One region of the Streptomyces sp. NPDC057743 genome, then DNA from elsewhere that is predicted to be linked to it. Evidence: predicted binding sites of a transcription regulator. Region 1 holds the regulator's gene; the other holds the start of a gene.
The links. Region 1 encodes HspR, which represses chaperone genes until heat shock. Its sites were predicted from a motif close to TTGAGNNNNNNNNNCTCAA; they were not measured.

Region 1 (7,645 bases):
GGCGCCGGCGCAGCCGACCCAGTAGAGGTAGTCGACCTCGGTGAGGTCCTCGATGTCCTTGCCGACGACCGGGACCTCGAAGTCGACCTCCTTGGTCCAGGCCAGCCGCTGCTTCTTGGCCAGGCCCCAGGGGTTGCCCTTCTTCTCCAGGTTCTTGAGCATCGTGCCCGCCTCGGACGGGAACGAGGACTCGATCATGACCTGGTAGCGGCGCATGTCGACGATGTGGTCGATGTGCTCGATGTCCACCGGGCACTGCTCGACGCAGGCGCCGCAGGTGGTGCAGGACCACAGCACGTCGGGGTCGATGACCCCGCCCGCGGCGAAGCCGCTGTCGGACGCGGCCTCCAGGGTGCCGATCAGCGGGCGCTCGGCCTCGGCGAGGGCGCTGGCCGGGACGTCCTTGAGCTGCTCCGCGGTCGCCTTCTCGTGGCCCTCGGCGTCCTTGCCGCCGCCGGCGAGCAGGTACGGGGCCTTGGCGTGCGCGTGGTCGCGCAGCGACATGATCAGGAGCTTGGGGGAGAGCGGCTTGCCGGTGTTCCACGCGGGGCACTGCGACTGGCAGCGGCCGCACTCGGTGCAGGTGGAGAAGTCCAGCAGGCCCTTCCACGAGAAGTGCTCGATCTGCGAGACGCCGAACTGGTCGTCCTCGCCCGGGTCTTCGAAGTCGATCGGCTTGCCGGCCGAGACCATCGGCTGGAGCGCGCCGAGCGCCGTGCCGCCGTCCGCCTCGCGCTTGAACCAGATGTTGGGGAAGGCCAGGAAGCGGTGCCAGGCCACGCCCATGTCGGTCTTCAGGGCGACCGTGATCATCCAGATGAAGGAGGTCGCGATCTTCAGGCCGGCGAAGAAGTAGGTGAGGTTCTGCAGCGTGCCCAGGCTCAGCCCCTTGAAGGCCGCGACCAGGGGGTACGTGACGAAGTACGCCGCCTCGTAGTGGTCGACGCCGTGCTGGGCGCCCTCCAGGGCGTGCAGCGAGACGATGCAGATGCCGACGATGAGGATGACGGCCTCGACGAAGTACGCCTGGCCCGTATTGGAGCCGGCGAAGCGGGACTTGCGGCCCGCGCCGCCCGGCCGGTTGAGCTGCCGGATGGCGATCAGGACGAGGATGCCCACGGTCGTCAGGGTGCCCATGCCCTCGACCCACAGCTCCCAGGGGAGCCAGTTGCCGATCACCGGCAGGATCCAGTCGGCCTTGAAGAGCTGCCCGATGGCGTTGACGATCGTCAGCAGCAGGGACAGGAAGCCCACCGCCACGAACCAGTGGGCCACGCCCACGACGCCCCAGCGGTTCATCCGGGTGTGGCCGACGAACTCCTTGGCCACGGTGACCGTGCGTTGCACGGGCTCGTCGGTGCGGGTGCCGGCGGGCACGGGCTGGCCGAGTCGGACCTGGCGGAAGATCTGCAGGATGGCACGGCCGAACAGCGCGACGCCGACCGCGATTAGGACCAGCGACACGATGATCGCGGCGAGTTGCATGGGAGGCTCCTCGAACCTGCGAGAGCGGGCGGAATCTAGAAATCTAAAAGCGCTCCGCTGATCAAAAGCGGCCGGGCCGCCGGGATCTGAGCGGAACTACTAAGCGGTAACTTTTCGGGTCTGCGCTGAGGTTACCCAGTATTCCGGGCCCCATGAAGCCGCCCGGCCGGTGATCTGTGTCGCGCGCGCAACCGTCGAGCCGGCGCCGGCGTCCTCCCGAAGGGTCTGGTGAGGATAAGCGCCCCATAAAAGTTGAGCGCCTCCGACTCAGGTCTGTTGACAGGTTCGATCGGGTGCTGCACTCTTGAGCCTGTTCCACTCAAGTCAGCTGGAGGAATCGAAATGGCACGTGCGGTCGGCATCGACCTGGGCACGACTAACTCCGTCGTCAGTGTTCTCGAAGGCGGTGAGCCCACCGTCATCACCAACGCCGAGGGCGCCAGGACCACGCCGTCCGTCGTCGCCTTCGCCAAGAACGGCGAGGTGCTGGTCGGCGAGGTCGCCAAGCGTCAGGCGGTGACCAACGTCGAGCGGACGATCCGGTCGGTCAAGCGCCACATGGGCACTGACTGGAAGATCAACATCGACGAGAAGGACTTCAACCCGCAGCAGATCTCTGCGTTCATCCTGCAGAAGCTGAAGCGGGACGCGGAGTCCTACCTCGGCGAGAAGGTCACCGACGCGGTCATCACCGTCCCGGCGTACTTCAACGACTCCGAGCGCCAGGCCACCAAGGAGGCCGGTGAGATCGCGGGCCTCAACGTCCTGCGCATCGTCAACGAGCCCACCGCCGCCGCCCTGGCCTATGGCCTGGAGAAGGAAGACCAGACCATTCTCGTCTTCGACCTCGGCGGTGGCACCTTCGACGTGTCGCTGCTGGAGATCGGTGACGGCGTCGTCGAGGTCAAGGCCACCAACGGTGACAACCACCTCGGTGGTGACGACTGGGACCAGCGCATCGTCGACTACCTGGTCAAGCAGTTCAACAACGGCCACGGCGTCGACCTGGCCAAGGACAAGATGGCGCTCCAGCGCCTGCGCGAGGCCGCCGAGAAGGCGAAGATCGAGCTGTCCTCGTCCAGCGAGACGACGATCAACCTGCCCTACATCACCGCCTCCGCCGAGGGCCCGCTGCACCTGGACGAGAAGCTCACGCGCTCGCAGTTCCAGCAGCTCACCTCGGACCTGCTCGACCGCTGCAAGACCCCGTTCCACAACGTGATCAAGGACGCCGGCATCTCGCTGTCCGAGATCGACCACGTGGTCCTGGTCGGCGGTTCGACCCGGATGCCCGCCGTCGCCGAGCTCGTCAAGGAGCTGACCGGCGGCAAGGAGGCCAACAAGGGCGTCAACCCGGACGAGGTCGTCGCCATGGGCGCCAGCCTCCAGGCCGGTGTGCTCAAGGGTGAGGTCAAGGACGTCCTGCTGCTGGACGTCACCCCGCTGTCCCTCGGTATCGAGACCAAGGGCGGCATCATGACCAAGCTGATCGAGCGCAACACCACGATCCCGACGAAGCGTTCGGAGATCTTCACGACGGCCGAGGACAACCAGCCGTCCGTGCAGATCCAGGTCTACCAGGGCGAGCGCGAGATCGCGGCGTACAACAAGAAGCTCGGGATGTTCGAGCTGACCGGCCTGCCGCCGGCGCCGCGCGGCGTCCCGCAGATCGAGGTCTCCTTCGACATCGACGCCAACGGCATCATGCACGTGACCGCCAAGGACCTGGGCACGGGCAAGGAGCAGAAGATGACCGTCACCGGCGGCTCCTCGCTGCCGAAGGACGAGGTCGACCGCATGCGTGAGGAGGCCGAGCGCTACGCGGAGGAGGACCACCAGCGCCGCGAGGCCGCCGAGACCCGCAACCAGGGCGAGCAACTGGTCTACCAGACCGAGAAGTTCCTCAAGGACAACGAGGACAAGGTGCCCGCCGAGGTCAAGACCGAGGTCGAGACCGCCGTCGGCGAGCTCAAGGAGAAGCTCAAGGGCGGGTCCGCCGAGGGCGACAACACAGCCGAGATCAAGACCGCGTCCGAGAAGGTCGCCGCGGTCTCCCAGAAGCTGGGTCAGGCCATGTACGCCGACGCGCAGGCGGCCCAGGGTGCGGCCGGTGCCGAGGGCGCCCAGGCCGGCGGCCAGCAGCAGGCCAAGGCCGAGGACGACGTCGTGGACGCCGAGATCGTCGACGACGAGAAGCCGAAGAAGGACGGTGCGGCGTGACGGAGGAGACCCCGGGCTTCGAGGAGAAGCCCGACGTCCCTTCCGATGCCGCCCCCGAAGACGCGGCACGGGCCGAGTCCGCCGACAAGGCGGGCTCGGCCCCGGCCGGGGACGTCCAGGACGTGGGCATGCAGGCCCAGTTGGACCAGGTGCGCACCGCGCTCAACGAGCGCACCACCGACCTCCAGCGCCTCCAGGCGGAGTACCAGAACTACCGCCGCCGGGTGGAGCGGGACCGCGTGACGGTCAAGGAGATCGCGGTCGCCAACCTGCTCTCCGAGCTGCTGCCGGTGCTCGACGACATCGGTCGGGCCCGGGAGCACGGCGAACTGGTCGGCGGCTTCAAGTCGGTCGGCGAGTCGCTGGAGACCGTGGTCGCCAAGCTCGGCCTGCAGCAGTTCGGCAAGGAGGGCGAGCCCTTCGACCCGACGATCCACGAAGCGCTGATGCACTCCTACGCGCCCGACGTCACGGAGACGACATGCGTCGCCATCCTGCAGCCCGGGTATCGCATCGGTGAGCGCACGATCCGCCCCGCGCGGGTCGCGGTCGCCGAGCCGCAGCCGGGTGCGCAGGGCGCCAAGTCGGCCTCCGACGAGGAGTCCAAGGGTGCCAAGGGCGGTAAGGGAGCCGAGGGTGCCGAGGCCGCGGACAAGGAGAACGGTGGCCCGGACGAGGGCTGATGTGCGGGCCGGGGCGAGAGCCGTCCGGAAGGAGGGACGTCGGGGATGAGCACCAAGGACTTCGTGGAGAAGGACTACTACAAGGTCCTCGGCGTCCCCAAGGACGCCACCGAAGCGGAGATCAAGAAGGCGTACCGCAAGCTGGCCCGGGAGAACCACCCCGACGCCAACAAGGGCGACGCCAAGGCCGAGGAGCGCTTCAAGGAGATCTCCGAGGCCAATGACGTGCTCGGCGACGCCAAGCGCCGCAAGGAGTACGACGAGGCCCGGGCGCTGTTCGGCAACGGCGGCTTCAGGCCCGGCCCCGGCGGGGGCGGGAGCTTCAACTTCGACCTCGGCGACCTCTTCGGAGGCGCCGGGGGCGCGGGCGGCTCCGGCTCCGGTGCCGGCGGCTTCGGCGGCGGTCTCGGGGACGTCTTCGGCGGCCTGTTCAACCGCGGCGGCACCGGCACCCGCACGCAGCCGCGCCGCGGCCAGGACATCGAGTCCGAGGTGACGCTCAGCTTCACCGAGGCGGTCGACGGGGCCACGGTCCCGCTGCGGATGTCCAGCCAGGCGCCCTGCAAGGCGTGTTCGGGCACCGGCGACAAGAACGGCACGCCGCGGGTCTGCCCGACCTGCGTCGGCACCGGCCAGATCAGCCGGGGCGCGGGCGGCGGCTTCTCGCTCACCGACCCGTGCGCCGACTGCAAGGGCCGCGGCCTGATCGCGCAGGAGCCCTGCGAGGTCTGCAAGGGCAGCGGCCGGGCGTCCAGCGCCCGCACGATGCAGGTCCGCATCCCCGCGGGCGTCTCCGACGGGCAGCGCATCCGGCTGCGCGGCAAGGGCGCTCCGGGCGAGCACGGCGGCCCGGCCGGTGATCTCTACGTGGTCGTCCACGTCGAGGCCCACCCGGTCTTCGGCCGCAAGGGCGACAACCTCACCGTCACGGTGCCGGTCACCTTCCCGGAGGCCGCGCTCGGTGGCGAGATCAAGGTGCCGACGCTCGGCGGCCCGCCGGTCACGCTCAAGCTGCCGGCCGGCACGCCCAACGGACGCACCATGCGGGCCCGCGGCAAGGGCGCGACCCGTAAGGACGGCACCCGCGGTGATCTGCTGGTCACCATAGAGGTGGTCGTTCCCAAGGACCTCGGCGACAAGGCGAAGGAAGCGCTGGAGTCCTATCGCGAGGCGACCGCGGGCCCGGACCCGCGGGCGGAGCTGTTCCAGGCCGCGAAGGGAGCATGAGATGGACAGCCGGGGCGGGCAGCGTCGTAACCCGTATGAACTGACCGAAGAATCGCCGGTGTACGTCATCTCCGTCGCGGCCCAGCTCTCCGGCCTGCACCCGCAGACCCTGCGGCAGTACGACCGCCTGGGCCTGGTCTCGCCCGACCGCACGGCCGGGCGGGGCCGCCGCTACTCCGCCCGCGACATCGAACTGCTGCGCACCGTCCAGCAGTTGTCGCAGGAGGAGGGCATCAACCTCGCCGGCATCAAGCGCATCATCGAGCTGGAGAACCAGGTCGCGGCGCTCCAGCAGCGGGTCGCCGAGCTCCAGGGCGCCCTGGAGGGCGCGGCCAGCACGATGCGGCAGCGGGAGGCGGCGGTGCACGCCTCGTACCGCCGGGACCTGGTGCCGTATCAGGACGTGCAGCAGACCAGTGCGTTGGTCGTCTGGCGGCCCAAGCGGTCGTCGGAGTGATGCTGCGCTCGACGCGCTGAAGGGCCGGGGTGGTCGCACCACCCCGGCCCTTCGTGCGTTCCCGCCGGGCGATGGATCCCCGCCCAACTCCCTTACAGTCAGCAGCCGTTGTAGCCCGCGGTGGGCATCGACAGCCGGCGGTGCACCCGCGACTTCATCGCCAGGGTGTAGACCGGCTCGTCCAGGTCGGCGGTCTCCAGCCGGATGCCGGCCGCCGCGCAGCGTGCGGTGAACTCGTCGGCGCCGTTGATGGCGTACTCCAGCGCCCGGCGGTTGGGCGCGACGAACATGTCGACCAGGCCCTTTTCGACGTCGTGCCACAGCGCGCTGTGGTCGGCGCGCAGCTGGTGCAGGCTGAGCTGACAGGTCAGGCGGTAGTCACGGGCTGCCGCCCACTGTTTGCACATGGCGTGCTGGCTGCGGTCATCGACCAGGAACGGATCCTCGTCCAGCTCGGACAGCGGCATCAGACAGGCGATCGCCGTCACTCGGACCGAGTTCATCGTGCCCTCCGGGGCGTGGCGACTGTGGGGGCGACGATACCCCCGCGAAGGGCCCGGGGTGGAGGGACGGCGCCGGGCGGCGACGCGTATCCGCAGGCGTGGCAGATCTTCCAGCCGTCCTGATTCACGGCCAACTGCCCGCCGCAGCGCGGGCAGTTCTCGGCGTGCGGGCGGGGGCGCCTGGTGCGTTGGTGCGGCAGTGGGCGCGGAACGGTCGTCGTGGTGCGTAGTGCCGACGCCATGCGGCCTCCAACTGCCGTCATTTCCGCCCGGGACGGGTCCGATCCCGCTCACGGATGTGCGGAGGTGTTCGGTTCCTGCCGTTCCTGACTACCAGTTGGGGGCCCGGGAGCGGATTTGAACGGTCCGGTTCCGGCCAGGTCCGGACCTGGTGGGTGGGCGGGGCTGGCCGGTACCCGTACCGGTCAGGCGAGTTGGCGGGGATACGGCCGATACCGGGGGGTGGTGCGCGGGCGCGCCGGGTGGCGGGGCGTGTGCCGGCGGGGGCGCTCAGCCCCGCCCGAGGGCCCGGGTCACCGCGATCTCGATCAGCACGCGGTCCGGGTTGGGCGACGGGGTCCGGCCGTACCGCTCGGCGTACCGGCGCTCGGCGTCGGCCACCGCCTCCGCGTCGGTCCGCACCCGCGCGATGCCCTCCAGGGTCGCCCAACGGCCGCGGTCCACCTGGCACACCGCCACCCGCGCCCCGTCGGCGCCGGCGGCGAGGACGTTCTTGACCTTGGTGCTGTCCTTGCGGGTGATGACCCGCGCGATCCGCTGCCCGGCGTCGTAGGTGACGCCGACCGGGACGACGTGCGGGGTGCCGTTGGCCCGCGGCGTCGTGAGGGTCGACATGAAGTACTCGTCCCAGAAGGCGAGGTACTCGGGGGGCAGTGCGCTCAGGTCGTGGGCCATGGGGCCAGGGTAGTTGGGGGCCAGAGCGCGGCCCCCGGCCGGTCACAGGAAGTCGGCCGTCTCCAGGTCGAAGGAGAAGGGGGCGGGGAGGGGGAGGGGTTTGCCGAAGGGGACGGTGATGTTGCCCATGTAGTCCCCATCGGAAGGCTCGCTGA
Region 2 (7,645 bases), on a different contig from region 1:
GCAGCGGGATTGTTCCGCTGCGCTTCCTGTTCGGTCGAGACACTCGCACTGTTGGGGGACTGTAGCGACACGGCGGCAACCGCCCTCTTCCGCTTCCTAAGGTGGTGGACAGCGGGAATAAAGGCTACGCCTCTTGTGACCTTTGGTGCAGTCCGGGAGGGTCACTCGTCGCGCACGTCACATTCACCGAAGGGTTTCAGGGTCTGACTTGGCGGGAAACACACGGGGTTTGCCCGCGTGCGGGTAGCGCGCATCGCCGTAGCACCCCGGAAATCAGTGCTCCGACCACCGACCCTACGTCAGCCGACGTCAGCCCCGGGATGACGTGAGCCCCGGAAGGGTGACGCGGATCCGGCAACCCCGGGGTGATTCGGCCACCCCGATCCGCCCGCCGTGCAGGTCCACCGCCCAGCGCGCGATGGCCAGGCCCAACCCCGTCCCGCCGTCGGTGCCCGGTCCTGAGGTGCCGGGGCCGCCGCGGTTGAACCGCTCGAAGACCCGGTAGCGCTCCGACTCCGGGATGCCGGGGCCCTCGTCCTGGACCTCCAGCACCAGGCTCTCCGGTCCGTCGCCGCGGCGGGCCCGCACGGTGACCCGGCCGTGCCGCGGGCTGTGCTTGATCGCGTTGTCGATGAGGTTGGCGACGACCTGGTGGAGCCGCTCGGCGTCGGCGTACGCGGTCAGCTCCGGCGGGGAGACGTCGAGGTGGAGGTGGACGTCGGCACGGGTGTGGGTGCCGGAGCCGGTGACGCCGGAGAGGGTGGAGGCGCCGCGGCTCATGTTGGCCTCCTTGAGCACCCCGGACAGGTATGGCCAGACCTCGAAGCGTCGGGCGTGCAGCGGGACCACGCCGTTGTCCAAACGGGACAGGTCCAGCAGGTGTTCCACCAGGCGGCCCAGGCGTTCGGTCTGCTTCAGGGCCGTGCGCATGGTGTCCGAGTCCGGCTCGCAGACGCCGTCGACGACGTTCTCCAGCACCGCGCGCAGCGCCGCGATGGGGGTGCGCAGCTCGTGCGAGACGTTGGCGACCAGTTCCTTGCGGTGGGTGTCCACCGCTTCCAGGTCGGCGGCCATGCGGTTGAAGGCGTCGGCCAGGTCGCCGAACTCGTCGCGGCGGCCGGCGCGCACCCGGCGGGTGTAGTCGCCGTGCGCCATCGCACCGGTCACCTCGGTCATCTCGCCGAGCGGGGCGGTCAGGCCGGTGGCCACGAACTGGGTGATCAGCAGCGAGGCGATGATCGAGAAGACCGTGATCACCCGCAGCTCGGTCGCCGAGTGCATCGCCACGAACACCAGGAGTGTGGTGATGATCACCGAGACGATCACCAGCGCGCCGAGCGCGGCCTTGACGGAGCGGTACGGGTCCAGCGGCCGCAACGCCTCCCAGAACCTGTCCCACAGGTCCCGTGCGCGCGGCCGCCACCGAAGCGTCATGCCGGCGGGGTCTCCAGGGCGTACCCGACGCCGTGGACCGTGCGGATGCGCTCGGCGCCGATCTTGCGGCGCAGCGCCTTGATGTGGCTGTCGACCGTGCGCGTGCCGGAGGCGTCCGCCCAGTCCCAGACCTCGGCCAGCAGCTGCTCGCGGGAGAGCACCGCGCGGGGGGTGTTCGCCAGGCAGACCAGCAGGTCGAACTCGGTGGGGGTGAGGTGGACGTCGGCGCCGCGCACCCGGACCCGGCGCTGGGCGTGGTCGATCTCCAGCTCGCCCAGCCGCAGGATGCCGCTGCGCGGGGTGTGCGCGGCCAGCGCGGCCCGCTCGACCCGGCGCAGCAGCACGTGCACCCGGGCGGCCAACTCCCGCATGGAGAACGGCTTGGTCATGTAGTCGTCGGCGCCGACGCCGAGGCCGACCAGCATGTCGGTCTCGTCGTCCCGGGCGGTGAGCATCATCACCGGCACCGGGCGCTGCGCCTGCACCCGGCGGCACACCTCCAGGCCGTCGAAGCCCGGCAGCATCACGTCGAGGACGAGCAGGTCCGGCTGCCACGCCTCGGCGGTGTCCACCGCCGCCGGGCCGTCGGTGGCCGTCTGCACCTGGAAGCCCTCGGCGCGCAGCCGGGCCGCGATGGCGTCGACGATCGTCGGATCGTCCTCCACGACCAGCACCCGGCGCTGGGCGCCCGGCGTGGCCGCGGTGGTGCCGCCCTGGGTTGTCTGAGTCTGGTCCATCGCCCGCCCCTGCATGTGCCCTGCGTGGTCGCGTCTTGTCGCGTCTTGCTGGGCAGCAGCGTAAGGGCATGATGTGACAGTCGGCTACGCGCCCTACGCGGACCGGAGCGCGAGGTGGACGACGTCCGGGACGCCTCGGGCAACCGGGATCTCTTCGGTGCGTACGCCCCCGAATCCGGCGTTTTCCAGCGCCCGTTCGAACGCCGGGGACGGCTGGGCCGACCACACCGCGAGCACCCCGCCGTCGGTCAGCGCGGCGCGGCAGGCGGCCAGTCCGGCGGGGGAGTAGAGGGTGTCGTTGTCGTCGGTGACGGTCCAGTCGGGGCCGTTGTCGATGTCCAAGCACAGGGCGTCGTAAGGGTGTTGGGCGGCGTCGGTGCGCAGGTGGGCCAGCAGGTCGGTGTGCAGGACCGCGGTGCGCGGGTCGGTCAGCGCCGGGCCGGAGACCGTGGCCAGCGGGCCGTCGCGGTGCCAGTCGATCACCGCCGCCTCCCGCTCGGCGACCGCGATCCGGCCCCAGCGCGGCTCGGCGGCCGCCCGGGCCAGCGAGAAACCCACGCCGAGTCCGCCGATCAACACCGAGGGGTGGGGGCGGTCCGGCGGCAGCGCGCCGAGCGCCGCGTCGACCAGCAGCCGCTCGGAACGCCCGTCGGAGGTGTCCATCAGGAAGCAGCCGTTGGCGATGATCTCGTAGACCGGGTCGGCCGCCCCGGGGGCCGCCCCGGCCGGGTCGCGCCGCCGGAGCACCACCTCCCCGTGGGGGCCCTCGCGACGGTCCAGGGTGCGGACGGCCGGCTCGGCGCCGGCGTGCGGATGCCAGGGGTGAACGGGAGCCATGCGGCCATCTTTAGCAACGTCCCCTCGGATCGGTCCACCGGCGACGGGGGTCACCGCCCGTAGGCGGTGCAACACCGGTGCACCGCACGGGGGTTGTCGTTCGTGACGGATATCACTCACACAGCTGACTCATGGGTTGGCCGGGCACAGTGGAGCGCGAACGGTGCGCGGGGCGGGGAGAGGACCTGGGATGACGAGTGTGGTGGAGCCGGTCGGCGGCGCCCCGGTCGACGGCTCGGACCCGGCCGCGGCCGGCCCCGGCGGCGCGGCCCCGGCGCTGCTCGCCGGTCTGCCCCGTCAGCGCGGGGCCGGGGCCGCCCCCGCACCGGTGGGCGCCCCGGCCCGCCGCCCCTGGCGGGGCCTGCGCCCCTGGCGGCTGCTCCCCACCCCCACCGGCACCCCCTTCACCTTCTGCTACGCGCTGCTGCTCGTGGCCACCTCGCTCTACGCCGACCACGGCGACCCCACGGTGGTCGCCACGCTGCTCCAGGGCTCCAGTACGGACGTGACCCATCTCGCGCAGGCGCCGCTGCTGGTGCTGGTCGCCAGCGCGCTGTGGATCGCCGGCGGGGTGACCTCGGGGTTCGCGCTGGCCTTCCTGTTCGTGGTGACCGCCCTGGAGCGGCGGATCGGCGGGGTGCGCACCGCGGTGGTGTTCTTCGGCGGCCATGCGCTGGCCACCGTCGCGACCGAGATGCCGGTGGGCTTCTCGGTCGCCGCCGGGTCGCTGCCGGACAGCTCGCTGCACCGCCTCGACTACGGGATCAGCTTCGGCGTGATGACCTGTATCGGGGCGCTCGCCGGGCTGCTGCCGGCCTGGGCGCGCTGGCCCCTGGTGGCCGCGGCCGGCTACCAGGCGGTGGCCGGGCTGCTCGACTCCTTGGACCCGATGACCGATTGGGGCCATCTGCTCGCGTTCGTCCTGGGCGTGGCCGCCTGGCCGCTGCTCCGGCACTGGCGGGCGCAGCGCTCCGGGCCCGCCCCGCTGCTGGGCGACCTGGGCCACCCGGCGCTGCGGGCGTCCCGGACGCCCTGACCCCGGACGCCCTGACCCCGGACGCCCTGACCCCGGACGAACTGACCTGGGCAGCTCCGGCGGTGCCGATCCCGGAGAATGGGGTTCCTCGCGGGCGCCGCAACGGAAGCGCGACCGCCGGCCGCAGGAGTTTGAGAACGTGTCGCACGAGCGCCGCCCCGCCCAGGACCGCGCGTCCGCCCCTTCGCAGGCCCCGGAGGTCGACCGGCTGCCGCTGCGCTCCGACTGCGGTAACTGCTTCGGGCTGTGCTGTGTGGCGCTGCCGTTCGCCCGGTCCGCGGACTTCGCCCTCGACAAGGAGGCCGGGCGGCCCTGCCCCAACCTGGCGACCGACTTCCGCTGCGGCATCCACCAGGACCTGCGGCAGCGCGGCTTCTCCGGCTGCACGGTCTTCGAGTGCTTCGGTGCCGGGCAGAAGGTCTCCCAGGTCACCTTCGAGGGGCGGGACTGGCGCAGCGAGCCCGGAAGTGCCCGGCCGATGTTTGCCGCGTTCGCCGTGATGCGCCAGCTCCACGAGCTGCTCTGGTACCTCACGGAGGCGGTGGCGCTACCCCAATCCCGCCCGGTGCGGGAGGAGTTGCGCGCGGCCCTGGAGAAGACCGAGCGGCTGACCCTGGGGAGTGCCGAGGAACTGGCCGCGGTGGACGTGGCCGGGCACCGCGGCGAGGTCAACGTCCTGCTGCTGCGGGTCAGCGAGGCGGTCCGGGCGAAGGTCCCGGGCCGTAAGAAGGAGCGGCGGGGTGCGGACCTGATGGGGGCCCGGCTGAAGGGCGCCGACCTGCGGGGCGCCAACCTCCGCGGCGCGTACCTGATCGCCGCCGACCTGCAAGGCGCGGACCTGCGGAGCGCGGACCTGATCGGCGCGGACTTCCGGGACGCCGATCTGCGCGGCGCCGACCTCACCGACGGGCTCTTCCTGACGCAGGCCCAGGTGAACGCCGCCCGGGGCGATGCGCGCACCCGGCTGCCGCGGGGGCTGCGCCGCCCCGCCCACTGGTGACGGCGTCCCTCCCGCGGCGGCCATGCGCCCTGCCCCGTAACCGAGTTGCCCCGCGCTGATCGCTCAGGGCGAACAGGCGGCGGGGAACAACCGGCGGCTCCCCGGCATTGAGTGGGTAAAGCTCAACTTGCTTGCCGAAGGGGAGATCATGACTGCTGAGTCGGCGTCCACACCGCTCACCCTGCCCGTGCTGCCCCTCGACGACGAGGTCGTCCTGCCCGGCATGGTGGTGCCCCTGGACCTGTCCGACGCCGAGGTGCGCGCCGCGGTGGAGGCCGCCCAGGCCGCCGCCCCCTCGGGCACCAAGCCACGGGTGCTGCTGGTGCCACGGATCGACGGGACGTACGCGGCGACCGGCACGCTCGGGCGGATCGAGCAGGTCGGCCGGTTGTCCGACGGCGACCCGGGCGCCCTGATCCGGGGCCTGGGCCGGGTGCGGATCGGCTCCGGCACCACCGGACCGGGCGCCGCCCTCTGGGTCGAGGGCACCACCATCGAGGAGCAGGCCCCCGAGCCCCCGCCGGGCGCGGTCGCCGAACTCGTCACGGAGTACAAGGCGTTGGCCACCAGCTGGCTGCGCAAGCGCGGCGCCTGGCAGGTCGTGGACCGCGTCACCGGCATCGACGACGTCCCCACGCTCGCCGACAACGCCGGCTATCTGCCCTTCCTCACCATCGAGCAGAAGCTCCAACTCCTGGAGACCGCCGACCCGGTGGCCCGCCTGAAGTACGCCACCGAGGTGCTGCGCTCCCACCTGGCCGAGCAGGACGTCGCCGAGTCCATCGCCAAGGACGTCCAGGAGGGCGTCGACAAGCAGCAGCGGGAGTTCCTGCTGAGGCGCCAACTGGAGGCGGTCCGCAAGGAACTGGCCCAGCTCAACGGCGACCCGGAGGACGAGGGCGACGACTACCGCGCCCGGGTCGAGGCCGCCGACCTGCCGGACGAGGTGCGCAAGGCCGCCCTCAAGGAGGTCGACAAGCTGGAGCGGGCCAGCGACCAGAGCCCCGAGGGCAGTTGGATCCGCACCTGGCTGGACACCGTCCTGGAGCTGCCCTGGAACGCGCGCACCGAGGACGCCTACGACATCGCCGGCGCCAAGGCCGTGCTGGACGCCGACCACGCCGGGCTGGCGGACGTCAAGGAGCGGATCACCGAGTACCTGGCGGTCCGCAAGCGGCGGGCCGACCGGGGGCTCGGGCTCGTCGGCGGCCGGCGCGGGGGCGCCGTGCTGGCGCTCGTGGGGCCGCCCGGCGTCGGCAAGACCTCGCTCGGCGAGTCCGTGGCGCGCGCCATGGGGCGGAAGTTCGTCCGGGTCGCGCTCGGCGGCGTCCGCGACGAGGCGGAGATCCGCGGTCACCGGCGCACCTACGTCGGCGCGCTCCCCGGCCGGATCGTGCGGGCCGTCAAGGAGGCCGGCTCGATGAACCCGGTCGTCCTCCTGGACGAGATCGACAAGGTGGGCTCCGACTACCGGGGCGACCCGGCCGCCGCCCTCCTGGAGGTGCTGGACCCGGCGCAGAACCACACCTTCCGGGACCACTACCTGGAGGTCGAACTCGACCTGTCCGACGTGGTGTTCCTGGCCACCGCCAACGTCCTGGAGGCGATCCCGGAGCCGCTGCTGGACCGGATGGAGCTGGTCCGGCTCGACGGTTACACCGAGGACGAGAAGGTCGTCATCGCCCGCGACCACCTGGTGCCGCGCCAACTGGAGCGCGCCGGCCTGGCGGCGGGCGAGGTCACCGTCGAGGACGCCGCGCTGCGCAAGCTGGCCGGCGAGTACACCCGCGAGGCCGGCGTGCGGAACCTGGAGCGGTCCCTCGCCCGGCTGCTGCGCAAGGTGGCCGCCCAGCACGAACTGGGCGAGCGGACGCTGCCGTTCACCGTCGGCGCGGACCAGCTGCGGTCGCTCATCGGGCGCCCGCATCACACCCCGGAGTCGGCGCAGGACCCGGCCGAGCGGCGGACCGCGGTGCCCGGCGTGGTCACCGGCCTCGCGGTCACCGGGGCCGGCGGCGACGTGCTCTACGTGGAGGCGTCGCTGGCCGATCCGGAGACCGGCGCCTCCGGGCTCCAGCTGACCGGTCAGCTCGGCGACGTGATGAAGGAGTCGGCGCACATCGCGCTGTCCTTCCTGCGCTCGCACGGCGCCGAACTGGAGCTCCCGGTGGGAGACTTGAAGGAGCGCGGCGTCCATCTGCACGTCCCGGCCGGCGCCGTCCCCAAGGACGGGCCCAGCGCGGGCATCACGATGACCTGCGCACTGGCCTCGCTGCTGTCGGGCCGTCAGGTCCGCCCGGACGTCGCGATGACCGGCGAGGTCTCGCTGACCGGGCGGGTGCTGCCGATCGGCGGCGTCAAGCAGAAGCTGCTGGCGGCGCACCGCGCCGGCATCACCACCGTGATCATCCCCAAGCGCAACGAACCCGACCTGGACGACGTCCCGGCCGAGGTCCTCGCCGCGCTGGAGGTGCACCCGGTCGCGGACGTCCGGCAGGTGCTCGAACTGGCCCTGGCGCCGGCCGGGAACGGGGAGCGGCCCGAGGTCCCGATGGCGGCGTAGCCGCCGGGCGCCGGCGCCCGGCCCGGCCCGTCCCCCCT

Region 2: the regulator HspR is predicted to act here: its motif matches at 5,152-5,170, upstream of lon (endopeptidase La).

The regions. Positions count from the first base shown of each region.
Region 1 covers NZ_JBHVJX010000026.1:1,134-8,778, forward strand. The annotation lists gene ACFVFQ_RS26755 ((Fe-S)-binding protein) at 1-1,485, opposite strand, end outside; gene dnaK (molecular chaperone DnaK) at 1,828-3,705, shown strand; gene grpE (nucleotide exchange factor GrpE) at 3,702-4,388, shown strand; gene dnaJ (molecular chaperone DnaJ) at 4,434-5,615, shown strand; gene ACFVFQ_RS26775 (heat shock protein transcriptional repressor HspR) at 5,617-6,072, shown strand; gene ACFVFQ_RS26780 (hypothetical protein) at 6,171-6,575, opposite strand; gene ACFVFQ_RS26785 (pyridoxamine 5'-phosphate oxidase family protein) at 7,086-7,490, opposite strand; gene ACFVFQ_RS26790 (Uma2 family endonuclease) at 7,533-7,645, opposite strand, start outside.
Region 2 covers NZ_JBHVJX010000050.1:14,666-22,310, forward strand. The annotation lists gene ACFVFQ_RS34710 (multifunctional oxoglutarate decarboxylase/oxoglutarate dehydrogenase thiamine pyrophosphate-binding subunit/dihydrolipoyllysine-residue succinyltransferase subunit) at 1-71, opposite strand, end outside; gene ACFVFQ_RS34715 (ATP-binding protein) at 310-1,434, opposite strand; gene ACFVFQ_RS34720 (response regulator transcription factor) at 1,431-2,171, opposite strand; gene ACFVFQ_RS34725 (spermidine synthase) at 2,265-3,008, opposite strand; gene ACFVFQ_RS34730 (rhomboid-like protein) at 3,199-4,044, shown strand; gene ACFVFQ_RS34735 (pentapeptide repeat-containing protein) at 4,184-5,044, shown strand; gene lon (endopeptidase La) at 5,193-7,607, shown strand.